Linked DNA regions of Streptomonospora nanhaiensis. The protein of the gene in region 1 interacts with the protein of each later gene in a pairwise test. Links are inferred from orthologs where the notes say so. Each region holds a gene or a part of one and is shown on either strand. Other genes may lie near its edges. The genes, in order: lpdA and HNR12_RS19425.

Region 1 (8,042 bases):
TCGACCGCCTGCTGGTAGAGGCGCCCGGCGCGGTAGGAGGACCGCACCAGCGGCCCCGACATCACGCCGGCGAAGCCGATCTCCTCGGCCTCGGCCGCCAGCTCCACGAACTCCTCGGGCTTGACCCACCGGTCGATGGGGTGGTGCAGCTTGGAGGGCCGCAGGTACTGGGTGATGGTCAGCAGGTCGCAGCCGGCCTCGTGGAGGTCGCGCATGGCCTGGCTGATCTCGTGGCGCTCCTCGCCCATGCCCAGGATCAGGTTGGACTTGGTGACCAGTCCGTCGGCGCGGGCCTTGGTGATGACCTCCAGCGACCGCTCGTAGCGGAACCCGGGGCGGATGCGCTTGAAGATCCGCGGGACGGTCTCGACGTTGTGCGCCAGGACCTCCGGCCGCGACCCGAACACCTCGGCCAGCTGGTCGGGGTCGGCGTTGAAGTCGGGGATCAGCAGCTCCACGCCGGTGCCGGGGTTGAGCTCGTGGATCTTGCGCACGGTCTCGGCGTACAGCCAGGCGCCGCCGTCGTCGAGGTCGTCACGCGCCACGCCGGTGACCGTGGCGTAGCGCAGCCCCATGGTGCGCACCGAGTTGGCGACCTTGGTGGGTTCGAGGCGGTCCATCGGGCTGGGCTTGCCCGTGGCGATCTGGCAGAAGTCGCACCGGCGCGTGCACTGGTCGCCGCCGATGAGGAACGTGGCCTCGCGGTCCTCCCAGCACTCGTAGATGTTGGGGCAGCCGGCCTCCTGGCAGACGGTGTGCAGCCCTTCGCGCTTGACCAGGGAGTGCAGCTCGGAGTACTCCGGGCCCATCTTCGCCTTGATCTTGATCCAGGGCGGCTTCCTCTCGATGGGCGTCTGGCTGTTGCGGGCCTCAATCCGCAGCAGCTTGCGGCCCTCTGGCGCGATGGTCAACGCGGTTCCTTTCCTGCGACCCTCGTGGGGCGGTGGTGGCGGGCGGGCGCGGGCTCAGGCCTCGGCGAGCGCGGCCGGAGCGGCGGGCTCGGGCGCGCCCTGGTGGTGGCGGACGCGGTCGGCGCCCAGCACCGCCGCCAGGTGGCGCTCGACAAGCGGCACGACCTCGGCCACGGGCACCTCGCGGCCCAGCTCGCGGCTGAGCGAGGTGGTGCCGGCGTCGGTGATGCCGCACGGGATGATGCGGTCGAACCAGCTGAGGTCGTTGGCGCAGTTCAGCGCGAAGCCGTGCATGCCGACGCCGCGGGCGATACGGCAGCCGATCGCGGCGATCTTGCGCTCGGTGAGGCCGCGGTCGGGGTCGGCGTCGAGCCAGACGCCGGTGCGGCCCTCGACCCGCTTGCCGGCCAGGCCGAACTCCGCGATGGTGCGGATGATCGCCTCCTCCAGCATGCGGACGTAGGCCACGACGTCGATGGGGTCGGGCAGCCGGACGATGGGGTAGACCGTGACCTGCCCGGGGCCGTGCCAGGTGAGCCTGCCGCCGCGGTCGATGTCGACGATGGGGGCGCCGGGGTCGGTCGCCGGGCGGTCCCAGGGGCCCGTGCGCTTGCCCGCGGTGTAGACGGGTTCGTGCTCCAGCACGAGCACGGTGTCGGGGATGAGGTCGGCGACCCGGTCGGCGTGCACCCGCTTCTGCAGATCCCAGCCCTCGTGGTAGGGGACGGGGGCCTCGCCGAGGCGGGCGAAGACGAGCTGACTCATACATCCCACCTTATGCCCCGCCACCGGGCCGGGCGATGTCGCCTAGCGCACCGCCCGGCGCCGCCGCGGGGCGGGAATAACGCGCGGTGGCCGGGCGTTTCGGCGCGCTCCCGCACCGGCCCCCGCCCGCCCGCGCCGCGCGCCGAGCCGGTCCCGCCCGCGCCTCGGGAGGGCGGCGCGAAGGACCCCGCGGACGCCCGCGCGGCGGCCCCGGCGCGGGCCCCTGGCCGCACCCGGCCGGGCCGGACAGGTTTTTCCGCGGAATCAGGCGCCGATTTCCGCCAAACGGCTGCGCGCGGTCCCGCGGGGCCATACCTTTGAGTCAGGAACACGGGACTCCTCGTAACGGCCTGGGAGTTCTGGGGTTTCCGGCGGTGCCCCCTTCGCGGGGCCTCCGCCGAACACAGACCTTTGGTGATGGGGATCACCAGGGGGATGGTGAATGGTGGGGTAAAAAGCGGGGCGGTACCCGGGTCACCGGATACCGCCCCGCTGCCTTTCCGCCGCGCGGCGCGCGGCGCACCCCCGCGGGGCGGCCCCGGCCCCAAGGCCGCGGCCGCCCCCGCGCCGGGCGCTAGGCCAGGCCCAGCTCCGACTCGAAGTCGCCCTCTTCCAGGCGCTCGCGCACGTCGGCCAGGAACCGGGCGGCGTCGGCGCTGTCGATGAGCCGGTGGTCGTGGGTGAGCGCCAGGTACATCATCGAGCGCACCGCGATCACCTCGCCGAGCTCGGGGTCCTCCACCACGACGGGCCGCTTGACGACCGCGCCGGTGCTGAGGATGCCCACCTGCGGCTGGTTGATGACCGGCGTGTTGAACAGCGCGCCCACCTCACCGGTGTCGGCCAGGGTGAACGTGCCGCCGCTCAGCTCGTCGGGGTTGAGGTCGCCGGTGTGCGCGCGCTCGGTCAGGTCGGCGATCTTGCGGGCCAGACCGCCGAGGTTGAGGTCGCCGGCGTCCTTGATGACCGGCACCAGCAGGCCCGGCTCGGTGTCGACCGAGATCCCCAGGTTCTCGATGCTGTGGTAGGTGACCTCGTACTTGGCGCTGTCGATCACCGCGTTGAGCTTGGGGTGGGCCTTGAGCGCCTCGACCGTGGCCAGCGCGAAGAACGGGAAGAAGCCCAGTTCGACGCCCTCGCGGGCCTCGAACTGCTCGGCGGCGCGCTCGCGCAGCCGGGCGATGTTGGTGACGTCGACCTCGATCACCTGGGTGACCTCGGCCGAGATCTTCTGCGACTCCGCCATCTGGTCGGCGATGGTCTGGCGCAGCCGCGACATGGTCTCGGTGCGGCCGCGCAGCGTGGTGTCGGCCACCGGGCGCCGCGCCGGGGTGCGGGCGGGCTGCTGCTGGGCGGCGGCCGGGGCCGCGGGGGCCTCGCGGCGGCGGCGCGCGGCCTCCTGGACGTCCTGCTTGCGGATGCGCCCGCCCACGCCGGTGCCCTGCACCTGGCTGAGGTCCACGCCCTCCTGGGCGGCGAGCTTGCGCACCAGCGGGGTCACGTAGGCCTCGGTGACCGCGTCGGTGCCCGACGCCCGGCCGGTGCCGCTCAGGGTCTCGACGTCGACCGGCGGGGTGATGTCCTCGCGGCTGGGGCGGGGGGAGGGGGCCGGGGCGGCGGGCTCGGGCGCCGGCGCGGGCTCGGTGGCGGCCTGCTGCGGAGCGGCGCTCTCGGCCGGGTCGGACTCCGGCTCCTGGGCCTGCGGCTCCTCGGCCGCGGCGGCCTCCTGGGACTGCTCGGCGGCGGGCGCCTCGGCGGGCTCGGCGGTGTCCTCGGCGCCGGCCCCGGCGTCCTCGCCCTCACCGCTGATGATCGCGATCTCCGCGCCGATCTCCACGGTCTCGTCCTCGGCGACGAGGATCTTGCTCAGCACGCCCGCGACAGGCGACGGGATCTCGGTGTCGACCTTGTCGGTCGAGACCTCCAGGAGGGGCTCGTCGACCGCGACGGTGTCACCCTCCTTCTTCAGCCACTGGGTGACGGTGCCCTCGGTGACGCTTTCGCCCAGGGCGGGCATTGAAACGGAAGTCGGCATGGGTTCCTCTTAGATGGACGTGCGAAACGCGGGGATGCGAAAGCGGGGCGGGGACGGCCGCCCCGCCCCGCGGACGCGTCACTCGTGGACGTGCAGCGGCTTTCCGGCCAGTGCGAGGTGCGCCTCGCCCAGCGCCTCGGACTGGGTCGGGTGCGGGTGGATGAGCTGCGCGACCTCCGAGGGCAGCGCCTCCCAGTTGTAGATCAGCTGGGCCTCGGCGGTCAGCTCGCCCACGCGGCTGCCCACCATGTGCACGCCCAGCACGGGGCCGTCCTTCTGGGCGATGACCTTGACCGAGCCCTGGGTCTGCAGGATCTGGCTCTTGCCGTTGCCGCCGAGGTTGTAGTCCTGCTCGACGATCTCGTAGCCGCGCTCCTTGGCGGCCTTGGAGGTCAGGCCCACCGAGGCGACCTCGGGCTCGCTGTAGGTGATGCGCGGGACGCCGGCGTAGTCGATGGCCGGCGGGTTGAGGCCGGCCAGCTGCTCGGCGACGTAGATGCCCTCGGCGAACCCGACGTGGGCCAGCTGCAGGGTCGGGATCAGGTCGCCCACGGCGTAGATGTTGCCGACACCGGTGTGCAGGTTCTCGTCCACCTTGACGAACCCGCGCTCCAGCTGGATGCCCTGTTCCTCATAGCCCAGGCCCTCGGAGACGGGCGCGCGGCCGATGGCCACGAGCATCATCTCGGCCTCCAGGCTCTTGCCGCCCTGGAGGGTGACGCTGACGCCGGAGTCGGTGGTCTTGACGCTCTCGAACGGGGTGCCCAGCTCGTACTTGATGCCGCGCTTGCGGAAGGCGCGCTCCAGCAGCTTGGAGGAGGACTCCTCCTCGACCGGCACCAGGTGCGGCAGCGCCTCGACGATGGTGACCTCGGCGCCGTAGGAGCGCCACACGCTGGCGAACTCCACGCCGATGACACCGCCGCCCAGGACCACGACCGACTTGGGGACGCGGTCGAGCTTGAGCGCGTGCTCGCTGGTGATGATCTTCTCGCCGTCGATGTCCAGGCCCAGGGTCTTGGGCTTGGAGCCGGTGGCGAGCAGGATGTTGGTGCCCTTGTAGGCGGTGCCGTCGACGGTGACCTCGTCGGGGCCGGTGAGCTTGCCCTCGCCCTCGATCACGGTGATGCCGTGGGCCTTGATCAGGCCGGTCAGGCCGCGGAACATGCGGCTGACGACCTTGTCCTTGTAGGCGTTCACGCCGGCCATGTCGATGCCCTCGAAGCCGGCCTTGACGCCGAAGGTCTCGCTGTCCCGCGCGGCGTCGGCGACCTCGGCCGAGTGCAGCAGCGCCTTCGTGGGGATGCAGCCGACGTGCAGGCAGGTGCCCCCGAGCTTGTCTTTCTCGATCAGGCCGACCTTCATGCCCAGCTCGGAGGCGCGGATGGCGGCGGCGTAGCCGCCGCTGCCGGCGCCCAGGATCAGCAGGTCGAAGGTGCCGCCGTTGTCACTCACGGGAAGGACACTCCTTGATGTGGATGTTCGTGTTCGTCTGGTCTGACGTGTCCGCGCGACCCGGCGCGTGTCCCGCCCGGCCGCAGTCGGTCTTTCAATGTGCGCGGTCGGTCGGGCGCTCCCGCCCGGCCGCGGGTCAGTCCCGGTCGGCCGCCAGGTTCTCGGTGATCCGCACCAGGGTGCGGGTGGCGGCCCCCGTTCCGCCCTTGGGGGTGTAGCCGTAGGGCCCGCCCTGGTTGAACGCCGGGCCCGCGATGTCCAGGTGCGCCCAGCGGACGCCCTCGGCGATGAACTCCTTGAGGAACACCCCGGCGCTGAGCATGCCGCCCCAGCGCTCGCCGGAGACGTTGGCGATGTCGGCCACGGCGGAGTCCAGGCCCGAGCGGAGTTCGGCGGGCAGCGGCATCGGCCAGCCGGACTCCCCGGCGGCCGCGGCCGCGGCGACCACGTCGTCGCGGACGGAGTCGTCGTTGGACATCACGGCGAAGACCCGGGTGCCCAGGGCCACGAGCTGGGCGCCGGTGAGGGTGGCCACGTCGACGATCAGGTCGGGGTCGTCCTCGTGGGCGCGCACCAGCGCGTCGGCCATCACCAGGCGGCCCTCGGCGTCGGTGTTGAGGACCTCGACCGTGGTGCCGCCGTAGATCGTGATCACGTCGGAGGGGCGCTGCGCGCCGCCGCCGGGCATGTTCTCGGCGATGGCGAGGTAGCCCACGGCGTTGACGGCCGGGGCCAGCCGGGCGATGGCGCTCATGGCCCCCAGCACCGCGGCGGCCCCGCCCATGTCGGACTTCATCCAGTCCATGGACCCGGCCGGCTTGAGCGACAGGCCGCCGGAGTCGAAGGTGATGCCCTTGCCCACGAACGCCACCGTGCGGGTGGCCTCGGGGTGGGTGTAGGCCAGCCGCACCAGGCGCGGCGGGTTGTCCGAGCCCTGGCCCACGCCGATGAGGCCGCCGTAGCCGCCCTCGTGCAGCGCGGCCTCGTCGAGGACCTCGACGGCCAGGCCGTTCTCGCGGGCGACCTGCTCGGCGATCCCGGCCAGGTCCTCGGGCACGAGGTCCACGGGCGCGGTGTTGACGAGGTCGCGGGCGAGGTTCACGGCACCGGCGAGGGTGTCGGCGCGCTCGACGGCGGCCTGGGCGCCCGCGGCGGCCGAGACCACGCGGATCTCGGCGGCGGGGGAGCGGGTGTCGTCGCCGGTGCGGTAGCGGGTGTAGGAGTAGTCGCCCAGCAGCGCCCCCAGCGCCGCGGCGTGGGCGCGTTCGGCGGTGTCGGCGGGCAGCGCGACGGCCACCCGGGCGTGGTCGCGCCCGCGGGCGCGCAGCGCCGCGCCGGCGGCGCGCGCGAGGGTGTCGGGGTCCACCCCCTCGCCCTCGGCGGGGGCGTCGCCCAGGCCCACAGCGATCACCACGGGCGCCTTGAGGGCGCCGAGCGTGGGCACGGTGTGCACCTCCTCGGCGGCACCGCGGGCGCCCAGTTGCGCCAGCGCCCGGGAGAGGCCGCCGGAGAAGGCGGCGTCGACGTCGTGAGCGCCCGACGCGGGCTGGGGAGCGTCGGACGCCGCCGCATGGTAGCCGACCACCACCGCGTCGACGTCGAGCGAACTGGGGGATTCCGTGATTACTGACAACGACGTGCTCACGCCCCTGATGCTAGCCCTTGTGACGTCCCGCCCGGCACGCTGCCCACGGCGTGTGCGCATACACCGCGAAGATCCCCACAAGTTGCGTGCGCGGCGAAAAGCGGCCGAACTTCTCCGCGCAGCGGGGTCCGACATCCGCACCGGTCACGAACACGGCGGTCTTTGCCACTCCGGGCGCCGCCGGGATCCGGCCTGGTCGCCGCCGGAGCGGCGGCGGCCGCCCGGCGTTCCGGGCGGCGGCCGCGCGCCGAAGGCCGCCGAGAGCCCAGCTCAGCGGCCGGTCGACGCGGGGCCGTGTGAAAAATTGTGACGATGCCGACAGATCTCCCCGCTGGCGTGCCGGACACCCCGATCACGCGCCGCCACCCCCGCTGAGCGGCCAGGACGCGAAAGCGGCCGGTTCCGGCCTCATGTCCCCGGCGCGGGATTGGCCCCGCTGAGGGCGCCCGCCGGTGTGCCGGAAAGGGCGGGGTGCGTGGCGGCCCGGTGCCCGGTCGAGGGCGCTGGGGTGGCGGCCGAGGGGCGTTCGCGAGCGGGCCGCATCGGACGATCACCACCGGTTCCGCACCGTGATCGGCCCCGGCCCGCCCGCCGCCCGCGTACCCGGCCTCCCAGGTCAGCCCGCCTGGGCGGCGATGGCGGTTGTCACGAGGGCCGCTGTCGTGGCGGTCTCCGCGAGGGCGCCCAGGACGTCGCCGGTGATTCCGCCCAGGCGGCGCCGGGCGCGGTGGAGCAGCGCCGCCGCCGCGCCCGCGCCGACGGCGACCGCCGCGGCGCATCCGGCGGCGAAGGCGGGTCCCGCCGCCAGCCCCGCGAGGGCGGCGGCGGCCAGTGCCCCCGCGCTCGCGCCCGCCGCCGCGCCCCAAGGCACCGTGCCCGCGACGAACGCGCCCAGGCCCTCCGGGCGCGCCGGCGGCACGCCCGGCACACAGGCCAGGGTGATCGCCAGCCGGCCCGCCACCACGGCGGCCACGACGGCACCGGCCCCCGCCGCCGGCGACGCCTCGGCGATGCCGCCGAGTGCCGCCACCTGCACGAGCAGCACGAGCACGAGGGCCACCACCCCGAACGGCCCGATGTCGGAGCGGCGCATCACCTCCAACGCCCCCTCGGCCGGGCGGCCGCTGCCGAGGCCGTCGGCGAGGTCGGCCAGTCCGTCCAGGTGCAACCCCCGGGTGAGCAGCGCCAGCACGCCGATCGCCAGCGCCGCCGCGAGCAGGCCCGGCAGGTC
Region 2 (8,219 bases), 3.0 Mb from region 1 along the record:
TCCGCGAGATCGCCGACAAGCGCCCCGACCTCGTGCTGCTCGACGTCCACCTGCCCGGCGGAGGCGGCGGCGAGGTACTGCGCCGCGTCCTGCCCCAGCACCCCGAGATCCGCTTCCTGGCGCTGTCGGTCTCCGACGCCGCCGAGGACGTCATCGGCGTGGTGCGCGGCGGCGCGCGCGGCTACGTCACCAAGACCATCTCCGGCCGCGAACTCGCCGACGCCATCGTGCGGGTGGCCGACGGCGACGCCGTGTTCTCCCCCCGCCTGGCCGGGTTCGTGCTCGACGCCTTCTCGGCCACCGACGCCCCGCCCATGGACCCCGAGCTGGACCGGCTCACCCAGCGCGAACGCGAGGTGCTGCGGCTCATCGCCCGCGGCTACGCCTACAAGGAGGTCGCCAAGGAGCTGTTCATCTCGGTCAAGACGGTCGAGACGCACGTCTCCTCGGTGCTGCGCAAGCTCCAGCTGTCCAACCGGCACGAGCTGAGCCGGTGGGCCACCGCGCGCAAGCTCGTCTAGCGGCCGAGCCCGGGCCCGCCGCCGGCGCGGCGGCGGGCGCGCGGCCCGCAGGACCTCAGCGCAGCGCGTCCAGCATCCGGGCCAGGAACACCGTGCCGTCGGCGGCGCCCACCACCCGCACCGGCGGGCGGCCGTCGCCCAGGTCGCGGTTGAGGCGCATGTCGGCCAGGGTCATGCCGCGCGTGAACTCCCCGCGCAGCTCCACCCGCACCGGCACCTCCACCGTCTCGGTCGCCACCGCCTCGTCCAGCAGGATCGCGGCGGCCAGCGGGTCGTGCATCGCGCACTGGCGCTCCCCGAACACGGTGGAGTACCAGCCGGCGTAGAAGTCCAGGAACGCCGACGCGGTCTCGGCGCGCCGCCCCGCCACCGTCTTCAGCTCCTCCAGCCACGCGGTCGTGGCCACCGTCCGCATGGTGACGTCCAGCGGCACCAGCACCGCGTCGAACCCGGCCGCCAGCACCGTCTCGGCCGCCTCGGGGTCGGCGACGACGTTGGCCTCGCCCCACGGGGTGACGTTGCCCGGCGCCCGCACCGCGCCGCCCATCACCACCACCCGGCGCAGCAGCCGGGGCAGCTCCGGCTCCAGGCTCAGCGCCAGCGCGATGTTGGTCAGCGGGCCCAGCGCGAGCACGTCCAGCGCGCCGGGCGCCGAACGGGCCGCGCGCACCAGCATCTCGGCGGCCGAGTGGTCCACGGGCGCCCCGGCGGGCGCGGGCAGGTCCACCTCGCCCAGCCCGTTGCGGCCGTGCACGTGCTCGGCCGAGCGCGGCGGCTGCGCCAGCGGCCGGGCGGCGCCGCGCGCCACCGGCACCTCGGGGCGGCCGTACAGCTCCAGCAGCCGCAGCGCGTTGTCCGTGGTGACGTCGACGCCGTTGTTGCCGAAGACGGTGCCCACGCCGACGATCTCGGCGTCCGGGCCGGCGGTGACGTAGGCCAGGGCCATGGCGTCGTCGATCCCGGGATCGCAGTCGACATAGATCCGCACCGGTGTGCCTCCTTCAGCGACGTCGTCGGCGGGCACGGGGCGGCCGCGCCCCGACAAGGGTAGACACCCGGTGCGCGGCCCCCGCGGGCGGCCCGGTCGCGCGCGGCGGGCCTACCGGAGCCGGGGGCGGGGGTCGGTGGGCGGGCCGGGGCGGCGCGCCGCCGGCCGCAGCGCCTCGCGGGTGCGGCGGCGGGCGAGGGCCCGCACCCGGTCGGCCTCCCAGGCGCGCGGCCGCACGTCGAACACGCACGGGTAGTGGTCGGGCCCCAGCCCGTTCTCGGGCGGCATCGCGATCGTCCCGCCCTCCCGCACCCGCAGGTCGTCCGTGACGAACGCGCGGTCGATGGACCGGCCGTCGGGCGTGGTGGCGGGCGGCGGCCCCGAGCCGAACCCGTCGCGCAGCCGGGCGCCGGCCAGGTCGGTGAACACCGCCTCGGGGGTGGGCATGTTCATGTCGCCCAGGATGACCGTGCGGCGCAATGGCGCCCCGTCGGGCCCGCGCAGCGCGGCGTCCAAGAAGTCCCGAAGCCGCTCCCGGTAGGCCAGGCCGGGGCCGCGGTCGTAGGAGTACACGCGCCCGGACTCGTCGCGGCCCATGTGGAGGGGCGGCACCTGGACCGAGGCGATCCGCACGGCGCCGAAGGGCCCTTCGGCGGTGGCCAGCAGCATCCCCTTGGGATGCCACTTCAGCTCCTTGCCGGTCCGCCAGTGCAGGAAGCGCAGGGGCGGCGGGGGGACCTCGATCCAGCGCAGGTCGCTCAGGGGGTAGCGGGAGGCGATCCCGATGCCGAGCTTGCCCACCCCGGGGATGTGGGAGTCGCTGGCCGGGCGGGACTCCGCGTGGACCTCCGGCCAGCCCAGCCCCTCGACCAGCCGGTTCAGCTGCCGCGACCCCCGCGTGCAGTCGAGTTCGCTCACGGCCACGATCTCGGGCCGGTGCCGGGCCAGGGCGGCGGCGAACCGCTCGGTGCGGTCGCCCGGCGCGTAGTCGCCGGCCTCGTCCACCAGCCGCCCGCCGGCCACGTTCGCGCACGCGACGACCAGGCCCCGGCTCCTCGGCCGGTCCGGCGCCGCACCCGCGCTCCCATCCCCGCCGTCCTCCGCCATTTCCCGCTCCTCCCCGTAGCGCGCAGCGCACCCGCTGGGGAGGCCACTCTAGGGACGACCGGCGCCGCACGGGGAGTCCCCGGCCTGTGGACAACCGGAGCACGGCGTGGCCGGTTCGTCGCACACTGTGCGTGTCCGCCGGCCGCCCACCCGATCGGAGCCCCGCCGTGTACCGAGTGCTCACCGCCACCGCCCTCGTCCTGGCCGCGGCCGCCGCGGCGCCCGCCCTCCTACGCCCCCGGGCGCGCGCGGTTCGGGCCCCGGCCGCCGCGCGGCCGTTTCCCCCGGCGCGGCCACGGCACCGGCGCCGGCCGCGCCCGGTCCGGCGGCAGCCGCCCCCCGAGCCCCGTAACCTGGGAGGCGTGTCGTCCTCCCGTACCGCATCGCCGCTCCTCGAAGGTCTGAACGCCCCGCAGCGCGAAGCCGTCACCCACGCCGGCAGCCCGCTGCTGATCGTCGCCGGGGCCGGCTCCGGAAAGACCAGGGTGCTCACCCACCGCATCGCCTACCTGCTCGCCGAACGCGGCGTGCGCCCGGGCGAGGTGCTGGCGATCACCTTCACCAACAAGGCCGCCGCCGAGATGAAGGAGCGCATCGAGGCGCTGCTGGGCGGGCGCGTGGCCAACGCCATGTGGGTCATGACGTTCCACTCGGCGTGCGTGCGGATCCTGCGCCGCGAGGCCGGGCGCCTGGGCTACCCCAGCAGCTTCACCATCTACGACGCCGCCGACTCCCGCCGGCTGATGCAGCTGGTGTGCAAGGAGCTGGACCTCGACCCCAAGCGGTTCCCGCCCAAGTCGTTCTCCGCGCAGGTCTCCAACCTGAAGAACGAGCTTGTCGACTACGACACCTTCAGCGAGCAGGCGCAGAGCGCCCAGGACAAGAAGCTCGCCGAGGCCTACACGCTCTACCAGCGGCGGCTGCACGAGGCCGGCGCCATGGACTTCGACGACCTGATCATGATCACGGTCAACCTGCTCCAGATGTTCCCCGAGGTCGCCGAGCACTACCGGCGCCGGTTCCGGCACGTCATGGTCGACGAGTACCAGGACACCAACCACGCCCAGTACGAACTCGTCCGGCTCCTCGTCGGCGAGGACACCCCCGGTGCCGCCGTGCCCGCCTCGGAGCTGTGCGTGGTCGGCGACGCCGACCAGTCCATCTACGCCTTCCGCGGCGCCACCATCCGCAACATCCTGGAGTTCGAGCGCGACTACCCCCAGGCCCGCACCATCCTGCTGGAGCAGAACTACCGCTCCACGCAGACCATCCTGTCCGCGGCCAACGCCGTCATCGAGCGCAATTCCGACCGCCCGCCCAAGAACCTGTGGTCGGAGCAGGGGCACGGCCCCGCGATCGTCGGCTACGTCGCCGACAACGAGCACGACGAGGCCGCGTTCGTCGTCCAGGAGATCGACCGGCTGACCGACGACGGCGCCTGCTCCCCCGGCCAGGTGGCGGTCTTCTACCGCACCAACGCCCAGTCGCGCGTGTTCGAGGACGTGTTCATCCGCACCGGCCTGCCCTACCGCATCGTCGGCGGCGTGCGCTTCTACGAGCGCAAGGAGATCCGCGACATCCTCGCCTACCTCCGGGTGATCGCCAACCCCGAGGACACCGTCAGCCTGCGCCGGATCCTCAACGTCCCCAAGCGGGGCATCGGCGACCGCGCCGAGGAGACCATCGAGCTGTTCGCGGCCCGCGAGCGCATCTCCTTCGCCCGCGCCCTGCGCCGGGCCGAGGACGCCGTGCCGGTGCTGGCCACCCGCTCCCTCAACGCCATCCGCGACTTCGTCGCGCTGCTGGACGAACTCCGCGAGATCGCCGAGGAGGGCTCGCCCGCCGAGATCGTCGAGGCGGTCCTGGAGCGCACCGGCTACCTGTCGGAACTGGCCAACTCCAAGGACATCCAGGACGAGAGCCGGGTGGAGAACCTGGAGGAGTTCGTCGAGGTCGCCCGCGAGTTCGAGAGCACCTTCACCGGCCCGCTCTACGCCGAGGACGAGGACGCCGACATCGCCCAGGCGGAGTCCGGCGAGGCGGCGCCCCCGGCGGAGCGCACCGGTGGCACCGGTGGCACCGAAGGAGCCCAGGACGGCGCGGGCGACGGCCCGCGGCCCGAGGCGCCCGAGCCGACCCTGGTCGACTTCCTGGAGCAGATCTCCCTGGTGGCCGACACCGACCAGATCCCCGACGCCGACGACAGCGGCGGCGTCGTGACGCTGATGACCCTGCACTCGGCCAAGGGTCTGGAGTTCCCCGTCGTCTTCCTCACCGGCCTGGAGGACGGCGTCTTCCCGCACATGCGGACCCTGGGCGAGAAGTCCGAACTGGAGGAGGAGCGCCGCCTGGCCTACGTCGGCATCACCCGCGCCCAGGAGCGGCTGTACCTCACCCGCTCGGCCGTGCGCAGCGCGTGGGGCGCACCGTCGTTCAACCCCCCGTCGCGCTTCCTGGACGAGGTCCCGGCCGAGCTGATCGACTGGCGCCGCGCGCAGTCGTCCATGGCCGCCGCAGCGCCGCGCCGCCGCGTCGAACCCCCCTCGCGCAGAGCCGCCACGGGGGCGAGCGCAAACGTGCCGTCGCTGTCCCCGGGCGACAAGGTCACCCACGACTCCTTCGGCCTGGGCACGGTGCTGCTGGTGGACGGCGTCGGCGACAAGACCAAGGCGCGCATCGACTTCGGCGCCGACATCGGCGAGAAGGACTTCCTGGTGAAGTACGCGCCGATCGAGAAGCTGTGAGGCCGCGCCGCCCCGGCGGGCCGGGGCGGCGCGGCGACCGGCCGCCGGTCAGCCGATCGCGTCAAGCTCGGCGAGGTCCTCGGCCGACAGCGTGAGACCCGCGCCGGCGGCGTTCTCACGCAGGTGCGCAACCGACGAGGTGCCGGGGATCAGCAGGATGTTCGGCGACCGGTGCAGCAGCCAGGCCAGGGCCACCGACATCGGTGCCGCGTCCAGCCGGGCCGCCACCGCCGAAAGCGCCGAGGACTGGAGTGGGGTGAACCCGCCCAGCGGGAAGAAGGGCACATAGGCGACGCCGTCGGCGGCGAGTTCGTCGATCAGCTTGTCGTCGTGGCGGTGGGCGAGGTTGTACATGTTCTGCACGCAGACGATCGGCGCGATCGCCCGCGCCTCGGCGACCTGCTCGGCCGTCGCGTTGCTCACGCCCAGGTGCCGGATCAGCCCCTGCCGCTGGAGCTCGACCAGCGCCTCCAACGGCTCGGCCGGCGAGCCGGGCTGGGGCCCCCGGGCGTCGCCGAGCCGCAGGTTGACCAGGTCGAGTACGTCCAGCCCGAGGGTTTCAAGGTCCTCGTATACGGCGCGGCGCACGTCCTCGGGCGTCCGGGCCGGCGGCCAGCCGCCCTGCTCGTCGCGGATCGCGCCGACCTTGGTCGCGATGCGCAGCGAGTCGGGGTAGGGGTGCAGGGCCTCCCGGATCAGCCGGTTGGTGACGCGCGGTCCGTAGGCGCCGCTCGTGTCGATGTGGGTGATGCCGAGGTCGACGGCCTCGCGGAGCACGGCGATCGCGCCGTCGTGGTCGGCGGGCGGCCCCATGACGCCGGGGCCGGCGAGCTGCATGGCGCCGTAGCCGAAGCGGGTGACGGTCAGGTCGCCCAGGGACCAGGTGCCGCCGGGAAGCGAGGTGGGGAGCGAGGTCATTCCAACGTCCTTCGTCGTGGGTTGTCCGGCCCGTGGTGCACAACGGATGGCTGCCAGTATGGGAGGGGAGCTTCCCATCGGGAAGTAGGCACCTGAAAGTGCGTAAGGCACCAACGGGAGTGTGAGGAGCGGTCCATGGTGACGACGACGGCGGCCCAGAGGAGGGCGCGGGCCAAGGCGGAGTACAACGCCTTCATGGCGGAGTGCCCCAGCCGCAAGCTGCTCGACCGGATCTCCGACAAGTGGGTCGCCCTGGTCCTGGCCGCCTTGGGCGGCGACGGCCTGCGCCGAGAGGACGCCGACCACGTCGGCGGTCCTCGGGCGATGCGCTACTCGGAGCTGGCCCGCCTGCTGGCCGGCGTCAGCCAGAAGATGCTCACGCAGACGCTGCGTGCGCTGGAGCGGGACGGCCTCGTCACCCGCACCGCGACGCCGACGGTCCCCGTCACGGTCTCCTACGAGCTGACCGACCTCGGGGTCTCGCTGTACACGACGATGCGCGGCCTCAAGGTCTGGGCCGAGAGCCACATGGACGACGTGCTCGCCAACCGAGCGGCGCATGACGCGCGCGAGAACGAGGTGGACCAGTAGGTGGGGGAGCGGAGGCCCGCGTCATGGAGACCGGACGCGGGCGGGCTCGCGGAAGCTGTCACGAGCACTGCCGGAAGCCGGTAAGCTTCTCAACACCGACCGAACGAAGCTGGCGGTTACGCCTGCGTCGGAAGTCGGTCGCCTCCACTCCGACTGACTGTCACGAGCACTCGGGACAAGCGGGTAGAGTAGAGAGCACAACAAAGCGGAAACGCGGAGATTGATCCGCCCCGTGGGGGAAGAGCCTTTGCGGGCCTGCCGATTGAGTGGGTTCGGGGTTTGTACCCGGTGAGCGGTTGCTTCTTGAGAACTCAACAGCGCGTGTATGACATTCTTTGTGCCATGTTTGTTTTGGCCCCGTTGAACACCCTCGGGTGTTCGGGGTTCCTTTGATGGGTCCGCCCTGTGTGGGTGGGCCGGTCAGGATTGAAGACCTTTAATGGAGAGTTTGATCCTGGCTCAGGACGAACGCTGGCGGCGTGCTTAACACATGCAAGTCGAGCGGTAAGGCCCTTCGGGGTACACGAGCGGCGAACGGGTGAGTAACACGTGAGCAACCTGCCCCTGACTCTGGGATAAGCCGGGGAAACCCGGTCTAATACCGGATACGACACCGGGTCGCATGATCTGGTGTGGAAAGTTGTTTCGGTTGGGGATGGGCTCGCGGCCTATCAGCTTGTTGGTGGGGTAGTGGCCTACCAAGGCGGTGACGGGTAGCCGGCCTGAGAGGGCGACCGGCCACACTGGGACTGAGACACGGCCCAGACTCCTGCGGGAGGCAGCAGTGGGGAATATTGCGCAATGGGCGGAAGCCTGACGCAGCGACGCCGCGTGGGGGATGACGGCCTTCGGGTTGTAAACCTCTTTTACCACTGACGCAGGCCCCCATATCGGTGGGGGTTGACGGTAGGTGGGGAATAAGGACCGGCCAACTACGTGCCAGCAGCCGCGGTAATACGTAGGGTCCGAGCGTTGTCCGGAATTATTGGGCGTAAAGAGCTCGTAGGTGGTGTGTCGCGTCTGCTGTGCAAGTCCGGGGCTTAACTCCGGTTTTGCAGTGGATACGGGCATGCTAGAGGTAGGTAGGGGAGACTGGAATTCCTGGTGTAGCGGTGAAATGCGCAGATATCAGGAGGAACACCGGTGGCGAAGGCGGGTCTCTGGGCCTTACCTGACGCTGAGGAGCGAAAGCGTGGGGAGCGAACAGGATTAGATACCCTGGTAGTCCACGCTGTAAACGTTGGGCGCTAGGTGTGGGGGCTTTCCACGGTTCCCGTGCCGTAGCTAACGCATTAAGCGCCCCGCCTGGGGAGTACGGCCGCAAGGCTAAAACTCAAAGGAATTGACGGG

What was found.
Region 2: the proteins of lpdA (region 1) and HNR12_RS19425 interact in binary tests that used the Escherichia coli proteins (3 or more experiments, as listed by UniProt). The link is inferred for Streptomonospora nanhaiensis from one-to-one orthologs.

What each region holds. Positions count from the first base shown.
Region 1 is NZ_JACCFO010000001.1:1,416,423-1,424,464, reverse strand. What follows is about bases 2,979-5,888. They hold lpdA (dihydrolipoyl dehydrogenase), read right to left. Parts: upstream 5,167-5,888; coding sequence 3,790-5,166; downstream 2,979-3,789. Other genes in these bases: HNR12_RS06130 (leucyl aminopeptidase), read right to left, coding at 5,303-5,888; sucB (2-oxoglutarate dehydrogenase, E2 component, dihydrolipoamide succinyltransferase), read right to left, coding at 2,979-3,711. In the rest of the region: lipA (lipoyl synthase), read right to left, coding at 1-911; lipoyl(octanoyl) transferase LipB, read right to left, coding at 966-1,676; more of sucB, read right to left, coding at 2,251-2,978; more of HNR12_RS06130, read right to left, coding at 5,889-6,811; HNR12_RS06125 (adenosylcobinamide-GDP ribazoletransferase), read right to left, coding at 7,428-8,042. UniProt on the Escherichia coli protein: Lipoamide dehydrogenase is a component of the glycine cleavage system as well as of the alpha-ketoacid dehydrogenase complexes.
Region 2 is NZ_JACCFO010000001.1:4,388,462-4,396,680, forward strand. Bases 2,583-5,669 are described here. They hold HNR12_RS19425 (UvrD-helicase domain-containing protein), read left to right. Parts: upstream 2,583-2,978; coding sequence 2,979-5,360; downstream 5,361-5,669. Other genes in these bases: HNR12_RS19420 (endonuclease/exonuclease/phosphatase family protein), read right to left, coding at 2,583-2,616; HNR12_RS19430 (aldo/keto reductase family oxidoreductase), read right to left, coding at 5,409-5,669. Also shown: HNR12_RS19410 (response regulator), read left to right, coding at 1-521; HNR12_RS19415 (nucleoside hydrolase), read right to left, coding at 577-1,509; more of HNR12_RS19420, read right to left, coding at 1,621-2,582; more of HNR12_RS19430, read right to left, coding at 5,670-6,278; HNR12_RS19435 (winged helix-turn-helix transcriptional regulator), read left to right, coding at 6,414-6,869. UniProt on the Escherichia coli protein: A helicase with DNA-dependent ATPase activity. Unwinds DNA duplexes with 3'-5' polarity. Translocates on single-stranded DNA with 3'-5' polarity. Initiates unwinding more efficiently from a nicked substrate than double-stranded DNA.